Regions from separate parts of the Mesorhizobium sp. CNPSo 4670 genome, predicted to be linked through region 1. Evidence: riboswitches for the same ligand, from Rfam matches in the RefSeq annotation. Region 1 holds a riboswitch; the other holds the start of a gene.

Region 1 (7,374 bases):
TCGCCTCGATCACCAGCTTGCCGGATTCGGCCGCATCGCTGGCCACCATGGTTGCCGAACCCTCGGCGCCGCGATGGCCGCGGAAGCGCTGGCGCATGGTCTGCAGTTCGCCAAGCCGGCGCATGTTGCGCTTGCGCCGTGCCGTCACGCCATAGCGCAGCCAGTGCTCCTCGCGCACGATCTGGCGGCCGAGCTTGTGCTGCTCGCGCTCTTCCTCTTCCAGCACAAGGTCGCGCCATTCCTCGAAATGACCAAAGCCCTTGTCCAGCCTGCGGGTCTGGCCGCGATCGAGCCAGACGGTGGCGCGCGATACGCGCTCAAGGAAACGGCGGTCGTGCGAGATGACGACAAGCGCCGAGGAGGTGCGCACGAGCTCCTCCTCCAGCCATTCGATCACCGAGAGATCGAGATGGTTGGTCGGCTCATCAAGCAGCAGTATATCGGGCTCCGGCGCCATGACGCGGGCAAGGGCGGCGCGTCGCGCCTCGCCGCCGGAAAGATCGTTCGGCCGCTCCTCGCCCGACAGGCCGAGATGCTCCATCAAATAGCTGGCGCGGTACGGATCGTCGGCGGGTCCGAGTCCTGCCTCGACATAGGCGCGTACGGTCGCAAAACCCTCCATGTCGGGCATTTGCGGTAAATAGCGGACGGTTGCCGAGGGCTGACGGAACACTTCGCCATCCTGCGGCTCGATCAGGCCGGCGGCGATCTTCAGCAGCGTCGACTTGCCCGACCCGTTGCGTCCGACCAGCGCGATCTTGTCGCCGGCAGAAGCGGTCAAGGCGGCGCCGTCGAGCAGCGGCGTGCCACCGAAGGTCAGTTTTATCCCGTCGAGATTGAGAAGAGGCGGGGCCATTTCAGCTTTCAGGCAGTGGATAAGGGTGGGCGAGCAACAGCGCGCGGCCCTGGCCAAGTGTGATTTCGAGGCGGCCCTTGACCTCGTTGGAGATGGTCAATGACGAGCCGAACGCGACCCTGACGCGGTCGAGCGGCCATTTGGCGCCGGTGACGGTCAGGCCGGAAAGATCGGAAAAGCCGAGCACTGAAAACAACGTGCCGTCGGCATAGTCGAAGCCGGCTTTGGCGTGCAGCAGCGGGACGCCTTCCTGCGCGCCACTGGTCAAAAGTATCTCTGTTCCGGCTTCGGCCAGCCGCAGGGCAAGCGCCAGATGCAGGAAGGCGTGGTCGGCGCGCTTGCCGCCGAAAGCGCCGGCGAGCACCAGGCGGGTCGCGCCGCGCTCCAGTGCGGCGGCGACCGCCAGCTCGCCATCGGTCTGGTCCTTCTCCGCCGGAAAGGTCCGGCGGGGCACGGCGGCGAGGTCGTCCGGCAGGTTGGCCGGCACGGAATCGAAATCACCCACCCACAGTTCCGGGACAAGGCCCAGCAGCCGCGCATGGCCGATGCCGGCGTCGGCGGCGATGACGCGGGAGCCTTCGACCTGATGGTCGAGCCGTGGCGTGCGGATGAGATCGCCGCCAAGCAGGATGGTGAATGTGCTCATATCGTGTGGCCCTTACCAGCCCGGCACGGGAAACGGAAGGCCGGCAAACTGCCACTTGCGTGAGGGATCGGCCCGGCCTATGTCTCGAAACGCTCTAACGGGGTGCCGGACGCGATCTTCGCGGACCGGCTGAGAGGCAATCTCGCCAACCCGCTGAACCTGATCCGGTTTGTACCGGCGGAGGGATTAGACGTTTCGGACAGTCCGGCGCCTCAATTCCTTTCAATTCGAACGAAGGAGGCGCCGATGCGCACGCTTTTCTACTCCCTTGCCTCAGCCATGGTCGTGGCCCTGTCCGGACCTGCCTTGGCCAAGGACAAGCTCACCGTCTACACCTATGAGAGTTTCACCGCCGACTGGGGTCCGGGTCCCGTGGTGAAGAAGGAATTCGAGGCCGAATGCGGCTGCGATGTCGACTTCGTCTCCGTCGCCGATGGTGTCGCGCTGCTCAACCGCGTCAGGCTGGAAGGGGCGTCGACCAAGGCCGACATCGTGCTGGGGCTCGACACCAATCTCACCGCCGATGCCAAGGCTACCGGCCTGTTTGCGCCGCATGGCGCTGTGTCCGACGTCAATGTGCCGGGCGGCTGGAGCGACGATACTTTCGTACCTTTCGACTATGGCTATTTCGCCGTTGTCTACGACACTGAAAAGCTAAAGACCCCGCCGAAGAGCCTGAAGGACCTGGTCGAAGGCAGCGCCGACGACAAGATCGTCATCCAGGATCCGCGCACCTCGACACCGGGCCTTGGCCTGCTGTTGTGGGTGAAGTCGGTCTATGGCGACAAGGCGCCGGAGGCCTGGGCCAAGCTCAAATCGAAAGTTCTGACCGTCACGCCCGGCTGGAGCGAGGCCTATGGCCTGTTTACCAAGGGCGAGGCGCCGATGGTGCTGTCCTACACCACGTCGCCGGCTTATCACATGGTCGCCGAGAACACCGAGCGCTACCAGGCAGCGTCGTTCGAAGAGGGCGAATATCTGCAGATCGAGGTTGCCGGCATCACCACGACCGGGGCGAAAAACCCGCTTGCGGAAAAGTTCCTGGCCTTCATGACCGGGCCGAAATTCCAGGATGCCATCCCCGAGACCAACTGGATGTTCCCGGCCGGCAAGACCGACAAGCCGCTCAACCCGGCCTTCGACAAATTGGTCAAGCCGACCAAGACCTTGCTGTTCAGCCCCGAAGAGGTCGCCGCCAACCGCAAGGCCTGGGTCGATGAATGGCTGGCGGCGATGAGCAAGTAGGATTCAAGCTTCGCCATATGTTTGTGCCAAGTCACCCCCCTCTGGCCTGCCGGCCATCTCCCCCGCAAGGAGGGAGATCGGCAGCTCTGTCGCCTCGCTCATTCCTGCCATTTTGGAAATTGGCCTGGGTGGCGAAACGAGCAATCTCCCCCCTTGCGGGGGAGATGTCCGGTAGGACAGAGGGGGGTGGGCGGGAACTAGACCTTAGCCAAGCATTTCAATCAATTGACACCCATGACAGCGTTGGGTAGCGCGACATGCCCACGCGCCATCCAACTGACCCCCGCATCACCGCCGGCATCATTGCGCTCGCCGCCATCGCGCTGCTGATCGGCGGCGCGTTTGCCGGACTGCTTTTCGAAGGCGCTCACGAATTCTCCGGCGCCTGGGCGGCCTTCGATCCCTACCTGCTGCGCGTCGTTCGCTTTACCCTGTGGCAAGCGGCGCTCTCGACGCTGCTTTCGGTCGGGCCGGCGCTGTTGGTGGCGCGCGCGCTGTCGCGGCATCCACGCTTCCCTGGCCGCGCCTTCATCCTGCAGCTGTTTGCCGTACCATTGGCGCTGCCGGCCATCGTCGCGGCACTCGGCATTCTGGCTCTCTATGGCCGCGCCGGCTATTTTGCCGGCGTGTTCGCGATGATCGGCGGCGGGAACTGGCCGGGCATCTATGGCCTGTCCGGCATTCTCGTCGCGCATGTCTTCTTCAACCTGCCGCTCAGCGTGCGGCTGTTCCTTGAGGCATTGCAGACCATTCCCGCCGATCAGTGGCGGTTGGCCAGCCAGCTCGGCATGGGCGCACGGCCGGCGTTCCGGCTGATCGAATGGCCGACGCTCCGCGCGGCCCTGCCTGGCGTCGCCGGGCTTGTCTTCATGCTCTGCATCACCTCGTTCACGATCGTGCTGACGCTCGGCGGCGGGCCGGCCGCGACGACGCTGGAGGTCGGCATCTACCAGGCGCTGCGGTTCGATTTCGATCCCGCGCGGGCGGTCACGCTGACCTTGCTGCAGATTGCCTTGACGTTTGTCGTCGTGCTGGCGCTGACGCGGCTTGGCGCCAATGTGGTCGGCGACACCAACCTGCCGGTGGCGCCGCGCCGCTACCTCTCCGTCAATGGGACCGAGACCTTGCTGAACGTCGTGCTCATCGTGCTGGCGCTGCTGTTCGTCGTCGGACCGATGGCGGCCACGGTGATGGCCGGGCTTAGCGCCAATCTCGGCCGGCTTGCCGGCGAGGTCGTCGTGCGGCAGGCGACGCTGACCAGCGCGGTGCTCGCCTTCCTGTCGGCACTGCTTTCCGTGGCGCTGTCGCTGGCGCTGACCATGGCACGCCGGGCGCTGGCGCTGAACCGCCGCTCCGGCGCGAAGACGATGCTCGAACACGTCGCCGATACCGGCGCCGGTTTTGTCCTCGTCGTGCCGCCGATCGTCGTCGGCGCCGGCTGGTTCCTGTTGCTGCGCCATGTCGGCGATGTCTTTGCCATCGCCCCGGTCATGGTCGTCACCGTCAACGCGGTGATGGCGATGCCCTTCGCGCTGCGCGCTGTCCGTCCCGCCTATGATGCGGCGAGCGAGCGTCACGAACGGCTCTGTGAGCAGCTCGGCATCACGGGCTGGAACCGGTTGATGCTGGTCGACTGGCCGTCGCTGCGGCGGCCGCTCGCCACCGCCTTTGCTTTCGCCATGGCGCTGTCGCTCGGCGATCTCGGCGTCATCGCGCTGTTTGGCAGTGATTCGGTGCAGACCTTGCCCTACCTATTGTTGGCGCGCATGGGCAGCTACCGCACGCAGGACGCCGCCGGCCTGGCGCTGCTGCTCGGCCTCGTCTGCCTCGCGTTGATCATGGCGGCGCACTGGCTGGGAACGGAGAAGAACCGGGATGCCTGACGGGGTGGCCAGCAGGCCTGAAAAGGGCGCCCCGGTGCGGCTGGACCAGGTGTCGTTCAGCTATGGCGAGGCGCCGCTCGCTTTTGATGTCGATTTCGCCGCGGCGAAAATCACCGCCATCATGGGGCCGAGCGGTTCTGGCAAGTCGACACTGCTCAACCTTGTGGCAGGCTTCGAGACGCCGCAGTCGGGCCGCGTGCTGATCGGCGGGGCCGATGTCAGCGCCGAGCCACCGTCAGCGCGGCCGGTGTCGATGGTGTTCCAGGAAAACAATCTCTTCGCCCATCTCTCAGTCGAACAGAATGTCGGGCTCGGCCGCTCGCCATCCTTGCGGCTCAACGGAACGGACCGCGCCGCGATCGCCGAGGCGCTCGAACGCACCGGCCTTGCCCGCAAGGAAAAGCGCCTGCCGCGCGAACTCTCCGGCGGTGAGCGCCAGCGCGTCGCCCTGGCCCGGGTCCTGGTCCGCGACCGGCCGGTGCTCCTGCTCGACGAACCCTTCGCCTCGCTCGGACCGGCGCTGCGCGACGACATGCTGGATCTGGTCGCCACGCTGCACGCAGAACGAGGCATGACGGTGCTGTTCGTCACCCACCAGCCGGAGGATGCCCGCCGAATCAGCGAGCACGTGGTGTTTCTGGACAATGGCGTTGTCGCGGCAACCGGAAAGGCGGACGATTTCTTCACCGGGGCTGGTCCGGAAGTGTTCCGGCGCTATATCGGCGCGGGTGACGGCGATGCCGTATCACGAGATGTTGCCCGGAAGCGGACATAATTTACGGTCAAACCGGCTCCAGGCGATGCGGCGCTTGCTTGCCATGACTGGAGGAGTGTGGCTAGGTCCGCCCTACTGGTCCGGCATAGGCCGTGATTTGCCTGCAGCATCCGCCGCTCGCCCCTCGAGGGGACGCGCGACGGATGCTGCAGCAGTTTGAGATAGCGCATGACATTTTCCGAAGATCGCCCCCGATTTTCGTGGTCATGCGCCGGGACCCGAAAGGAAGCCGTTCTGGCGATCGGCGTTGACAAACTACGAATGAATCCGCTGGCGCGCTTTCTCGCGCTGGCCGGCTTTGCCGTGGTGCTGGCGAGCTGCCAGATGTTCACGCCTCCCGAAGTTCAGGAATCCGGCTTCCAGCCTTCCGACAGGCCGATCACCGTCGACAATGTCGCCGCCAACAGCAAGCTCGCCGAACTGGCCAAGGCGCAGCATCCGCGCATCCTGGCGACCTATGGCGGCGAATATTCCGATCCCAAGCTCGAGCGCATGGTCGCCAAGGTGGTCGGCAATCTGACTGTCGTGTCGGCCAATCCGACGCAAACCTATCGCATCACCATTCTTAATTCGCCCAACGTCAACGCCTTCGCGCTGCCGGGCGGTTATCTCTACATCACGCGCGGTCTGCTGGCGCTGGCCAATGATTCGGCCGAGCTGGCCGCGGTCATCGCGCATGAGATGGGCCACGTCACCGCCAACCATGGCTTGCAGCGCCAGCAGCTGGAAGCTGAGGAAGGCCTGGCGACCAAGGTGGTCTCCGATGTGCTCGGCGACAGCCCGACCGCCAAGGCGGCGCTGATCCGCGGCAAGCTGAGGCTGGCGCAATTCTCGCGCAACCAGGAGCTGGAGGCGGACGCCATCGGCATCAAGTCGATCGGCGAAGCCGGCTACGATCCTTTCGCCGCCGGCCGCTTCCTGCAGTCGATGTCGGCCTATACCGACTTCCGCTCGATCAGCGGCGCCACCGACGCCAGCCTCGACTTCCTGGCCACTCACCCCAACACGCCGCAGCGCATCGATTTGGCGCAGCGCCATGCCCGCCAGTTCGGCGCGCCCGGCTTCGGCACCCGCGACCGCGATTCCTTCCTCGCCGGCATAGACGGCCTGCTCTATGGCGACACGCCGGAAGAAGGCTATGTGCGCGGCGAAACCTTCCTGCATCCGGGCCTCGGCGTGTCCTTCTCGGTGCCGCAGGGCTTCATCATCGACAATTCGGCGGCGGCGGTGACGGCAACCGGGCCTGGTGACATGGCGATCCGTTTCGACGGTGTTTCAATCGACAAGAACAGGGCGCTCACCGACTATATCCGCAGCGGCTGGGTGGCTGGTCTCGACGACAGCACCGTCAAGCAGGAAACGATCAACGGCAACGAGGCGGCGACCGCGCATGCCGGCGCCGAAGGCTGGCAGTTCGACATTGCCGTGATCCGCGCCGGCGGCCAGGTTTACCGGCTGCTGACCGCGGCACCGTCGGCCAGCACCTCGCTGGATGCGGTGGCGCGTTCGGTGAGCGGATCGTTTCGAATCCTCAGTGCCGCGGAAAAGGCGGCGCTGAAGCCGCTGCATATCCGCGTCGTCACCGTTCAACCCGGCCAGACGATGGGTTCGCTTTCCGCCCAGATGGTTGGTGTCGACCGCAAGCTCGACCTGTTCCGCGTATTGAACGCGCTGTCGCCGGGTGCCGCAGTCTCGGCCGGCGATAAGGTCAAGATCGTCACCGACAAGTAAGGCGCCTGCTGCGGGTCAGGCGGCAGTCGCCAGAAATTCCGGATTCTGCTTCACCAGCGCCACCTTGAGCTTCTCCATGGCACGCGCCTCGATCTGGCGGACGCGTTCCTTGGAGATGCCAAGCGTCTCGCCAAGCGCTTCCAGCGTTGCGCCTTCGTCGCTCAGCCGGCGTTCCTCGATGATCCGGAGCTCGCGGGCGTTGAGGGCGGCGAGCGCCGCTTTCAACCACACGGAGCGG
Region 2 (7,374 bases), on a different contig from region 1:
CATAGGCAGCACCTAGAAGCTCCATCAACGAACGCGCCGTGACCGGTCCAGTGGACTGGCTCTCGATCATCGTCGCGCCAACCATGAAACGGTGGTCGTTGCGCGGCACTATGTAGATCGGAAACCGCGGATGAAGCAGCCGGACTGGGCGCGACAGCGAGATATCAGGCGTGCGCAGGATCAACATCTCGCCGCGAACGCCGCGCAGCCGATCATCGACCGCTGCCATTCCCGTGCAGTCGATCCGGCGATCGAAACCGGTAATCTGCCGGGCATCGGCCCCAAAGCGGAATTCGACGCCCATCGCCGCCAGTCTGTCATGAAGTGCCGCCATCGCCTGGCGCGGGTCGAGATGCGCCTCGTCTGGGAAATGCAATCCGCGGCGGAAGCGGCCGGCGAGGTCGGGCTCGAACAACGCGATTTCATCTTCATCGACACGCCGATGACCCGAGGTGCGGCTGGCGAACCGGTCGAGCTCGCCCGCATCGCGCGGCGCGGCCACGACCAGCGTTCCGGCCCGCGTCACTTGGCCGGGCGTTGCCGCCTCCCACCAGTCTGCGGCATTGCATCCGAGATCCAGCACCGGCTGCTCGGCGCTTTCACGCTCGCACCATGGCGCCAGCATGCCGCCGGCGAACCACGACGCATTGCCGCCGAGGGCATGTCTTGTCTCGGCAACTGTAACCGACGCGCCGCGTGTGGCGAGTTCGAAAGCGGCGGTGAGGCCGGCGACGCCGGCCCCTTTGACCAGCACCCTCATGATGACGTCTGCACCCTTGGCATAAGTGGTGCACCGGTCTCGTCCGCCGGCACATAGAGATCGCCGCCTTCGCGATATTTCGCCGCCATCGCCGCCATGCCTTCCTTCTGCGCCTCGGCGCGGATGTCGTGGGAGATACGCATGGAGCAGAATTTCGGTCCGCACATCGAGCAGAAATGCGCCACCTTGTGCGCCTCCTTGGGCAAGGTCTGGTCGTGGAAGGAACGCGCGGTTTCGGGATCGAGCGACAGGTTGAACTGGTCCTCCCAGCGGAACTCGAAGCGTGCGCGGGAAAGGGCATCATCCCTGACTTTCGCCGCCGGGTGACCCTTCGCCAGGTCGGCTGCATGGGCGGCGATCTTGTAGGTGATCACGCCGGTCTTGACATCGTTGCGATCGGGAAGGCCGAGATGTTCCTTCGGCGTGACGTAGCAGAGCATGGCGGTGCCGAACCACCCGATCATCGCCGCGCCGATGCCGGAGGTGATGTGGTCATAGCCCGGCGCAATGTCGGTCGTCAGCGGCCCCAGCGTATAGAACGGTGCTTCGCCGCAGACGGCGAGCTGCTTGTCCATGTTCTCCTTGATCTTGTGCATCGGCACGTGGCCAGGCCCCTCGATCATCACCTGGCAGTCCTTGGCCCAGGCGATTTTCGTCAGCTCGCCGAGCGTCTCCAGCTCGGCGAATTGCGCCGCGTCGTTGGCATCGGCGATCGAGCCCGGACGAAGGCCGTCGCCGAGCGAAAAGGACACATCATAGGCGCGGCAGATGTCGCAGATTTCCGCGAAATGCTCGTAGAGGAAGCTTTCCCGGTGATGGTGCAGGCACCATTTGGCCATGATCGAGCCGCCGCGCGAGACGATGCCCGTGACCCGGTCAACGGTCAGCGGGATGTAGTGCAGCCGCACGCCGGCGTGGATGGTAAAATAGTCGACGCCCTGTTCGGCCTGTTCGATCAGCGTGTCGCGGTAGACCTCCCAGGTCAGGTCCTCGGCAATGCCGTTGACCTTTTCGAGCGCCTGATAGAGCGGCACCGTGCCGATCGGCACCGGCGAGTTGCGCACGATCCAGTCGCGGATGTTGTGGATGTTGCGGCCGGTCGACAGGTCCATCACCGTATCGGCGCCCCAGCGGATCGCCCAGACCATCTTTTCGACCTCTTCGGCCATCGAGGAGGTGACGGCCGAGTTACCGATGTTGGCGTTGATCTTGACCAGGAAATTGCGACCGATAATCATCGGTTCGCTCTCGGGATGATTGATGTTGGCGGGAATGATCGCGCGGCCGCGCGCCACCTCGTCACGCACGAATTCCGGCGTGACAAAATCGGGAATAGCGGCGCCGAAGCTCTCACCGTCGCGTGGCGGCTTGCCGCGGGCAATCTCGCGTCCAAGGTTCTCGCGAATGGCGACGAACTCCATTTCGGGCGTGATGATGCCGGCGCGCGCATAGGCGAGCTGTGTCACCGCCTTGCCCGATTTGGCCCGGAGCGGCCGGTTGCGGACCGGAAATTCCGGCGTCAGGCGCTCGCCCGCCGCAAATCCGTTGTCTTCCGGCCGGACATGACGGCCGTCATAGGCTTCGACATCGCCACGCGCCGTAATCCATTCATGGCGAAGCCGGGCGAGGCCCTTTTCGATGCTGGTTTCGACCGTCGGGTCGGTATAGGGACCGGACGGATCGTAGACCGTCACGGGCGGTTCGCCTGCCGTCGGGTGGACGGAGATTTCGCGCATCGGCACCTTGATCTGCGGATGGAGGCCGCCGGACTTGTGGATTTTCCGTGAGGCAGGCAGCGGTCCCGTTGAGACGGCTGGGGTTTGGGCATTCATCGTGAGGCTCCTTTGCTCATTGCATTGGAGACCCAGTTCTGTGCCGGAAGGATGAAAAGACGCTTTGATATACCTGCTTGGAAACAGGTCTTCGGGCGTAAACTCCCGCAATGCGCTTGCACCGTCCCTACGCCAGTATGAACTGGATCAGGTTCAACGGGTCACTGCGCCGCGAAAGCCAGCAGTATCTCAGCCCCTTGCCGGGACTCCCCTGGTGAATGCGCCGAATTGAAAGGGCCGGCGCTGCTTTGTCAAGTGCCTTCGGCCGGCGTGACGACCGGCGGCTAATCAGAACCGGCCGCTGAGTTCGCGCAAGTATCGCGAGCAAGGTACGCCTAGCGGAGCGGCGAAGCGCCCAGGATAGGCGAGCCATCACGCGGATTCGAAACCTTTCCAGCACGGCATTTTCGGCTTGCCGAACCGACGTTGCTATCGCCCAGGGATGAGATTGCTTTAGATGTCTGTCTTGCTCGCCATCGGCAATCCTCCCGCGTGGACTAGACGCCCCGTTTGTTTCCCCAAAGCAGAACATGAAGCTGCGGCAGTACACGCGCCTCGAACCACCTGTCGCGGGTCACCTTTTCGACCAGCCATTCCATGCGTTTCATCACACCAGCCATGTCGATGAGCGCGTCTTCGTGACCGGGACGCGGCGGCGTGTGATTGCCGGGCTGTAGATAGACGAGCAATTGCGGGTAGCGCGCCGCGGCGTCCTTCGCGTAGGCATAGTCATCGTCATCGAAGACGACGAGCTTGAGCGCCATCTGCGGCTTGGCCTGCGCCGCCTCGATGCAGGCGTCGAACGCGGCCCAGTCTGTCGTCATTTCACTTGAGGGCGGCTTGGGGCTCAGCACCAGCACGTCGAGATCAGCGAACCATTGCTTCGGCACCGAGCCTTGGGTTTCCAATGCAAAACGGTAGCCCTCGCCATGCCCGCGGTCGATCAGCGGGCCAAGCGGCTGGATAGCCGGATTGCCGCCCGACAGCGACACCATCACGGGCTGACCGCCGGAAAGCGCAATGACCTTGTGCCAGACCGCGTCGGGAGACATCATCTCCCAATCATGGCGGAAGCGACTGTCCACCGCATGCAGACTGTCGCACCAGGAACAGCGATAATCGCACCCGCCCGTTCTTACGAACACTGTCGGCAAGCCGATCAGCATGCCTTCGCCTTGAATGGTCGGCCCAAAAATCTCGCTCACGCGGATTCCAGGATGCAAGGCGCTGGTCATGGCCGGTATTCCGCCCAGGTTTTCGGTGTCTCGCTCACCCACACGGCGGAGGTTTCGGGTAGCCGAACCTTGCACCAGTCGTGGAAGTGGCGGGCCAGACATTCCGCTGTGACACGGTCATGCCCCAGCACCTCGTTAAGATGCCGATGGTCGAACGTTCCATCGATGTAGTGCTTGAGCGCCGTTAGGTCTTGATAGTCGCGGACAAAGCCATGTTCGTCCAGTTCGCCACCTGAAAGCTCTACCACGACTATGTAGTTGTGGCCGTGTAGACGCGCGCACTGATGGTCTGGTGGCAAGGAGGTGAGCTGATGTGAGGCCGAGAAATGGAACTCTTTGGTAATGCGGAACATCACGCGCTCCTTGTCTGGACAGCGTGGAGCCAGAAGTCCGCGTCCTCATAGTCTGTCGGGTCGGCAATGCCGGCCAAATCGAATGCTTCGCGCCGTTCGACGCATGTCCCGCAGCGACCGCAGTGACGTGCGCCGCCCTTGTAGCAGGACCAAGTCGCCTCGAACGGCGTGGCATACTTTGCCCCCTCGCTGACAATGTCAGCCTTCGACATATTCACATAGGGTGCGTAAAGGCCGATATCGGCGTAGCCTGCGAGCGCATGGTTCTGCATCGTCTGAAAGGCGTCGATAAAAGCGGGCCGGCAATCGGGATAGATGAAATGGTCTCCGCCGTGGACTGCAGTGGCCACTGCATCAGCCTTCTGCGCGTCGGCAACCCCGAAGGCGATAGCCAGCATTATGGCGTTCCTATTCGGCACCACCGTGATCCTCATGGAGTCTTCGGCATAGTGCCCGTCGGGCACGTCCACATTATCAGTCAGTGCCGAGCCGCTGAGGCTCCGGCCGACATCGCGGATATCGATGATCTGGTGCGGAACACCCAGCCGTTTGGCGCAGATAGAGGCAAAGCCGAGTTCCTTTTTGTGCCTCTGGCCGTAATCGAACGAAAGCAGGCCAATGAGTTTCTGCTCGGTCGCCACCTTGTGAGCGAGCGAAACAGAGTCCAATCCGCCGGAGCAGATGACGAGGGCATTCATGGTTTGAGTCCTTGTTTTGACCGGGTAAGGCTGCGACCGGAGATTTCTCTGCGCTCCCAATACTCCACGAAGCTGGTTTTGTGAATGGGCTGGACGCGATTGAGATGCACGTACCTTGATGTCAGGGTCCCCAACATGGCTTGCACGCGATTTGCCGCGCATCTTCGACCGTTAGCGGCTGGGGCCGGCACTGCGTATAGGCGGAGAGACGATAGAGAAATCAGCCAACATGCGGTCCCGGAATGGGGCGATGCCGTTCAGCTCGCGCACTTCTCTGCCGATATCATCGAGGACTACAAGCGCTTGATCGCCACTCTGCAACGGATTGCGGACGGGCTGAAAAACCTCGGAACCAGCGAATGACACAGGCGTCGCGCCATAGGCCGAACTCCTACACGCGTGCCGCAATGCATTGGAGAAAGCCGCGTGCCGTCGAGATCCTTTGAGAAGGACGTTCAGATACCGCTACAGGATCTTGCTGCAGCGACCTTGGTGCATTGGCAGGAGATCCCGAAGCGGTGCGCAGCGCGATTGTCGAGACGGCGACAAGCGGTGCATTCCCCGACAAGCCGCGCACCACTTCATTGCACGAACAAATCGCGCGGCTTGTCCGCTACAGAGGGGAGAACCGCGCCTAGTGCCCAGTGCCGCTGATGCTTGTCCTAGAGAGTCGAAGATCGCACGCGGTTCGGACGCATGCAAACGTCACCCCAGCAAGACAAAACGCGGTCGGGACAATGGTGGTCTCCCGAGCGACGAACTCGAAGATCGCGAGGTCGACCCCTTCGAGTATGAGCCTGCTCATTGAACCAGCTTAGCCTATCAGGCGTCGAAACAGAGTCCGATTGCCAACCGCGACAATTGCGAAAACATAGATCACGTTAGGTCGGCGGTGTCCTAAGCGAGCATCGTGTTTTTCGCTACCTTCGAATTTCCGATTCCCAACTGGGCTGTCCAATTTTGCGGTTGAAATTTACTTTTTCCGAAGTGTTCGGTGTTAGGGGACCAACACGCAGCTACTACTCTAGCGTGGGGGGTGAAAGAGTGATGCAGCGTCTGTATGCCGCAAGGTTTGGTGACCTTCTGGCGGGAGATCTGCGCGTTTTTGGCGGGCCCTCGACAATCGAACCACTTGCCGGTCGCATTAGGGCGGAGCAGGTCAGTATCGTGCTTCGCAACACGCCTCTTGGCATGGTTGCGAACATCCTCAATGCTGCCACTTTTGTTATGGCGGTTTGGGGCTCGCCCGACCAAACGAAAGCCATCTTCTGGGCGAGTGTAATCATCGTCGCCTCTGGTTTCGTCGGCCTAAGAGCGAGATCATCGTTTAAGTCGGTCAAACCAAGGACAGTGTCTCGCCGGACAACGCAAAACCTGGTGCGCAACGCCTTCCTGTTCGGTACCTGGTGGGGCGCGCTTCCCGTTCTGTTCTTCAGCGGGGCAACAAGTGCCGCCCAGGTCGTCATTACCTGCCTGAGCGCCGGGATGATCGCAGGCGGCGCCGCTTCCTTTTACACGATTCCTATTGCGGCCATCGCGTATACGCTACCGATTTTCGTCGGCTCAGCGGTCGCGATTGTGTGGGTGCAAGACGCAGTCAACCTGCCCGTCGCGATCCTGATAGTGAGTTACGCCATCACGCTGTTTCGTGCAGTGCTTGCTCACGCGGTCGAATTTACCCAACGCTTCATTCTGCAAGCAGAAAGCGAAAATGCCATTCGCAGGGATGTTCTAACCAGTTTGCCAAACCGGTTCAGCTTCAACGAGCGGCTGGAGAACGCGTTGGTGGACGCACGGCAATTTGACCAGCACTTTGCGCTGCTTTTGTTCGATCTTAGCAATTTTGACGAGGTGAATGATCACTTTGGCCGAGCCATGGCGGATGCCGTTCTGGTCGAAGTCGCTGCGCGACTTCGCAAATCGACACGGGAGAGCGACGGCATTGCGAGATTGGAGGGCGGCGAATTTGCAATAATCGCTGCGCGCGAAATCAGGCCAGATCAAATCAGGTCCTTGGCCAAGCAGATCATAGATGCCATGCGCGGCCCCTTCTTGATCGAAGGGCGCGAGATATACTGCAGGCCCTCTCTCGGCATCGCTTTGGCGCCCACTGACGGTTTGGATGCCAACCAACTCCTACGGTGCGTCGACACCGCGCTACACAGGGCGAAGACGCTGGGGGCGGGCTCCATCCAGTTTTTCAGCCCAGGCGACGATGAAGCAGCTGCAAGGCGCCATGCTCTTGAACGCGATCTGGCTTCTGCGCTGGCCAATGACCAGCTTTCGCTCGCTTTTCAACCCTTTCTCGATCTCGCCAGCGATCGCATTCGAGGTTTTGAAGCCCTGCTGCGGTGGCAGCATCCGACCCTTGGCGCGATCCCTCCGTCGGAGTTCATACCCATCGCTGAAGAAACGGGTTTGGTTCACTCCATCGGACACTGGGTCGTCAAAACGGCTTGTTTGGCGGCTGCGCGCTGGCCGCGCGACTTGCGGGTC

What was found. Region 1 has a riboswitch for thiamine pyrophosphate ahead of thiB (thiamine ABC transporter substrate binding subunit). Riboswitches for the same ligand answer to the same signal wherever they lie in the genome.
Region 2: it holds a riboswitch for thiamine pyrophosphate, as region 1 does, so the genes downstream of both, thiC (phosphomethylpyrimidine synthase ThiC) here and thiB (thiamine ABC transporter substrate binding subunit) in region 1, are expected to answer to the same signal.

What each region holds. Positions count from the first base shown of each region.
Region 1 is NZ_JBWJFQ010000005.1:205,503-212,876, reverse strand. Features, by position in the region: gene AC0ZT5_RS11880 (ABC-F family ATP-binding cassette domain-containing protein) at 1-856, opposite strand, end outside; gene AC0ZT5_RS11875 (thiamine diphosphokinase) at 858-1,502, opposite strand; TPP riboswitch at 1,591-1,705, shown strand; gene thiB (thiamine ABC transporter substrate binding subunit) at 1,749-2,747, shown strand; gene thiP (thiamine/thiamine pyrophosphate ABC transporter permease) at 3,005-4,630, shown strand; gene thiQ (thiamine ABC transporter ATP-binding protein) at 4,623-5,405, shown strand; gene AC0ZT5_RS11855 (M48 family metalloprotease) at 5,667-7,136, shown strand; gene AC0ZT5_RS11850 (RNA polymerase factor sigma-32) at 7,152-7,374, opposite strand, start outside.
Region 2 is NZ_JBWJFQ010000029.1:2,857-10,230, forward strand. Features, by position in the region: gene thiO (glycine oxidase ThiO) at 1-760, opposite strand, end outside; gene thiC (phosphomethylpyrimidine synthase ThiC) at 757-2,592, opposite strand; TPP riboswitch at 2,699-2,815, opposite strand; gene queE (7-carboxy-7-deazaguanine synthase QueE) at 3,090-3,827, opposite strand; gene queD (6-carboxytetrahydropterin synthase QueD) at 3,824-4,180, opposite strand; gene queC (7-cyano-7-deazaguanine synthase QueC) at 4,180-4,878, opposite strand; gene AC0ZT5_RS31925 (putative bifunctional diguanylate cyclase/phosphodiesterase) at 5,926-7,374, shown strand, end outside.